Regions from separate parts of the Metabacillus sp. GQ13 genome, predicted to be linked through region 1. Evidence: riboswitches for the same ligand, from Rfam matches in the RefSeq annotation. Region 1 holds a riboswitch; the other holds the start of a gene.
What was found. A riboswitch is a leader RNA that binds a small molecule or an ion and turns the genes downstream of it on or off. The one in region 1 is predicted to bind cyclic di-AMP.
Positions count from the first base shown of each region.

Region 2: it holds a riboswitch for cyclic di-AMP, as region 1 does, so the genes downstream of both, AC6CHR_RS17480 (potassium channel family protein) here and AC6CHR_RS18875 (NAD-binding protein) in region 1, are expected to answer to the same signal.

Region 1 covers NZ_JCAXET010000016.1:75,555-77,759, forward strand. Annotated here, with positions in the region: gene AC6CHR_RS18870 (TrkH family potassium uptake protein) at 1-583, opposite strand, end outside; gene AC6CHR_RS18875 (NAD-binding protein) at 585-848, opposite strand; cyclic di-AMP (ydaO/yuaA leader) riboswitch at 969-1,115, opposite strand; partial or broken gene corA (magnesium/cobalt transporter CorA) at 1,497-2,205, shown strand, end outside.
Region 2 covers NZ_JCAXET010000014.1:52,197-54,401, forward strand. Annotated here, with positions in the region: gene AC6CHR_RS17475 (ZIP family metal transporter) at 1-340, shown strand, start outside; gene AC6CHR_RS17480 (potassium channel family protein) at 604-1,263, opposite strand; cyclic di-AMP (ydaO/yuaA leader) riboswitch at 1,550-1,701, opposite strand.

The DNA.
Region 1 (2,205 bases):
GGAATGTTATCACGAGGTTTACTAATGGATCACCTACATATCCCATCAAACTGTCTGGCCATATAGAGAATCCTGCATTATTAAAAGCTGATATAGAGTGGAAAAGGCTATAATACATTCCTTCTCCCCATCCATACTCGGGAACCCACCTAATAGCCAAAATCACCATAGCAATGATCTCAATAGTAAAGGAGTATATAAATAAGTTTTTAACTAATTTTATTACACCGCCTAGAGAAGTTTGATTTAGAGAGTGTTGTATGATCAATCTCTCTTTAAAGCCGATTTTCTTCCCCAACATCATAAAAATAAGAATCGCAAAAGACATAATTCCCAAGCCACCAACTTGTATTAGCATGAGAATCACCAATTGTCCGATAGTAGTATAGGCAGTACCCGTATCCACTACAGCTAGACCAGTTACGGTCATAGCAGATGTTGCTGTAAAAAGGGCATCAGTCCAACTGACAGAATTAGTTGTCGAAATAGGCAGCTTCAACAGAAACGTTCCTAAGATGATAAAAAATAAAAACACAAGTACAAGTAGTTGAGAGGGATTTAATCTAATATATTTTAAATTCATACTAAACCCCTTTTTCTTCAAAACGTGCAATGTCCTTATTGTCATCTCCAAAGGTGACATTGCGAATTCCAAGCTGATTTAGAATGGTTTCAACTATTGCATTTGCACTAACAGCATGTGTTATATAGTCCATATATCCATTGACCTTTGCTTCATCTTTATCAACAGCAACTACTTTACCCCCTATTACATGGAACTCTTTTACGATTGTTCCTCCGGAACGACCTAATCCAAATTCAGCAAATAACTTTAACGGTTTTTTCATACTAAACCTTCCTTAAACTATATTTCTATTAGTATTTGTTTTTTAAAAAACAGAAATTTCCAACGAAAAAAGACCACAGAGGATTACCCCGTGGTCATTATTTTTTGATCACAAGTTTCACCATCCTCTCCTTAACGCTTACGGAGTTAGCTGTCGGATTCGGGTCAAGAAGTAACCCTACCTTCAAATAAAGGATTCACCCCAAGTAGCAAAATAGAAACTACAAATTGGTTCCCCCGTTCCATACGGATTCAGCGATCAAGATGATTTATTCATTTATGATTGATATAATACTCCGTTCATTTAATGTTGTAAAGATGAAAATAAATCTAACCTCAAGTGATCTAAAGTAATTGGGCAGCATTCCTGTAATAACTGAAATTGATTTGAATGAAAAAGGACATCACGCTTTTCCTTTTGCTAGCATGTGGGAGAGGGTAGGAGTGTTTAAAATAAAAAAGATGTCGCCTAGTTTGTACAGTATTGCGATTGTAATTTTAGCAATCGTCCTAAAGTTCAATTATGTAAACTAGTTTTGTTTAGAGTATACATCTGATACTTGGATCCTATTCAACAAAAAGGACAGATTAGCTATAAAAGATTGGATATAATATTTTAATGAAGTAACTATTAAAGGATGTTAATAAAATGATAAATGCCAGTGGAATTACTAAGGAAAATCATTTGGAAACAGATGTTTCTATAACTAGATTAAATTTCTCTAAATATAAATGGATTTAGGTGGATTTTAATGAACCTACTGATGAAGAAGTAAAACATTTAGCTGATACTTTTCAATTTCATCCACTTGCTATTGAAGATTGTGTACAGAGACTTCAGCGACCAAAATTGGATTATTACGATGATCATACTTTTTATGTTACACATATTGTACGAGAAGAAGAAAAGGAAATTTCAAAAGAAGAGTTAGATTTTTTTGTAGGAGAAAATTTCATTGTGACTTTTCATCTTATGCCAACAAACGAAGTCAAACAAATTTGGGATAGATTATTGTGTCATAAAAATATTGAGAAATGGGATACCTTTTATGTGTTTTATCAATTTTGGATAAGGTTGTAGATAACTATTTCCCACTAATTTATAAAATTGAGGACGAATTAGACAAAATTGAAGATAACACACTGAACAAATCAATGAGCTTTTTAATGACCGAATTATTCGAACAAGATATATGTTACTGAATCTAAGGCATACAGTTAATCCTATGCGTGATTTATTATATCGTATGTTGAATTCTCATCATTTAAGTGGTATAAGGGTGAGGAGGGAGTATTTTTCCGATATTTATGATCATCTTTTGAAGTTATCAGAAATGGTTATGCCTAATAGAGAAGTA
Region 2 (2,205 bases), on a different contig from region 1:
TGTTAGCTATTTAATGGTTATCGCTGTTTTTATTAGTAACTTTCCAGAAGGTTTATCAAGTACTGTTGGTTTAAAAAAGGTAGGATATCGTAAGAAGACACTCTTATTAATGTGGGGTATAGTTGTTTTACTAGCCTCATTAAGCTCACTTATCGGTTATTCACTACTACAAAATGCTTCACCATTTATTCTCTCTTTTATTTCAGCATTTGCTGCAGGAGGTATTATAGCCATGGTAGCTTCAACAATGATGCCAGAAGCATTTGAGGAAGGTGGGGCCATTGTTGGTCTATTTGCTTCATTAGGTTTATTATGCTCATTGTATTTGTCACAAATCTGAAGAGTGATGACTAGCACATCTAAGCTCCTCGTTTTCTTTTGGTCGTTTTCCCAAGTCGTCTTTAAATAGTATTGCAAGCTAAAGATGGTTGGTGTTTATAAACTTTTAAAATAGAACCTATCGATAAGAGTAGCATAAAAATCGTTTTTTACTAGAGCATAGCCTGGATCATTATCATTAACCAGGCCCGTTACTGTCGTGTTATTGAAGCAACCTCTACTATTAATTGTGATCGATTAAGTATAATAACCTTCGACCATTCATTACATTCCATCTTCTTCAAAGTTGATAATGTCCTTATTCTTACCAATAATTATCAATACATCACCTAATGAAATAATCTCATTATCACCTGGTGACACACTAATTTCTTCACCGCGTTGTATACCAACAACATTACAACCAAATCTAGTTCGAATATTTAGATCGGAAAGACTTTTATCAAGTAATTTCTTTGTTGCGACAACCTCAACCATACTATATTCACGTGAAAGTTCGATATAATCAATCATTTTTTCAGAAATAATGTGATGGGCAATTCTCTTCGCCATATCCCGTTCTGGATGAATAACACGGTTTACACCAATCTTTTCTAATACCCTTTGGTGATAGTCATTCTGAGCCTTTGCCCAGACCTGAGGTACCCCTAACTCGATTAGGATTAAAGAAGTTAAGATACTTGCTTCAATGTCGTCACCAAAAGAAACAAAGGCATGATCGACATTTCTTACACCTAATTGCTTTAACGTTTTTTCATCCATTGCATTGGCTTTTACAGCATGGGTGGCGTAATTGCTATATTGTTGAATCTTCTCATGACTTTTATCTATGGCTAGAACCTCGATTCCAAGCGCATGAAATTCCTTTACTAAACTTCCACCAAAACGACCTAAGCCAAATACAGCGAACTGCTTCTTATTCACTAAGAATTCCTTCTTTCTCTTTCATATTGTTTCTTTTATGCAAAGACTATTTCGCAAAGATTGTAGTTTTTCTTAACAAGCACTTCTGTTCTGTACCTATTTATGTGTGTCTTCGTACTCTTTTCGTATATTATTTAGCCATTTACTTTAAAATAGCTTCAAATTATAAGAAAAAAATCCAATGACCGATTTTTTTGGCTTAATAGCAACAAACTTATAGAATAGAGCCTAGCAAAAAAGGTCACAGAGGCATAATGAACCCCTGTGACCTTATAACATCACATGTTCAATTCCTCTCTAACGCTTACGAAGTTAGCTGTCGGATTCGGGCAAGAGTTTAGCCCTACAAACGAAACTTTCCATTTGATTCACCCCTAATTAAGAAAGACACAATAATGGGTCCTCCGCTCCTTTAATAGGATTCAGCGATTTGAATTGTTTATTCCCTTTTTATTGTTATTTTGTAAACTTTTTATAACCCCTTTAGCTTTCAAAATTCCCCTATTAAATACTGGCTGTTTTCACAAAGATTGTTGTTTTCCGTACAATGTATTAATGTACACGCTTTAAGGATATCTTCGTGCTCTTTTTGCTAAATTACTCTGATATCCCTTTGGATATAGCTTCAATTTAGACCAAAAAATCCAAAAGCCAATTTTATTCGTACTAGAGCAACAAACTTTTAGAAAAGAGTCTAAATAATAGAGCAATTATCACAACGTGTTAAGCTATTACTAATGATGTTGTCGTCCTTTTAGCAATTATAATTTATGAATGTATATTACTCCTCAGGAGTTTGACAGTAAAGGATTAAATTTAACTTTAAAACTCCATTTTAACTGTATATTAGCCAAGTAAGCGAATAAACAACTTAAATACTCACTCTTTCTCAATATCCACAGAAATTATCCTTATAAAAAAAGTGTTAGCAGCTTACTTGCT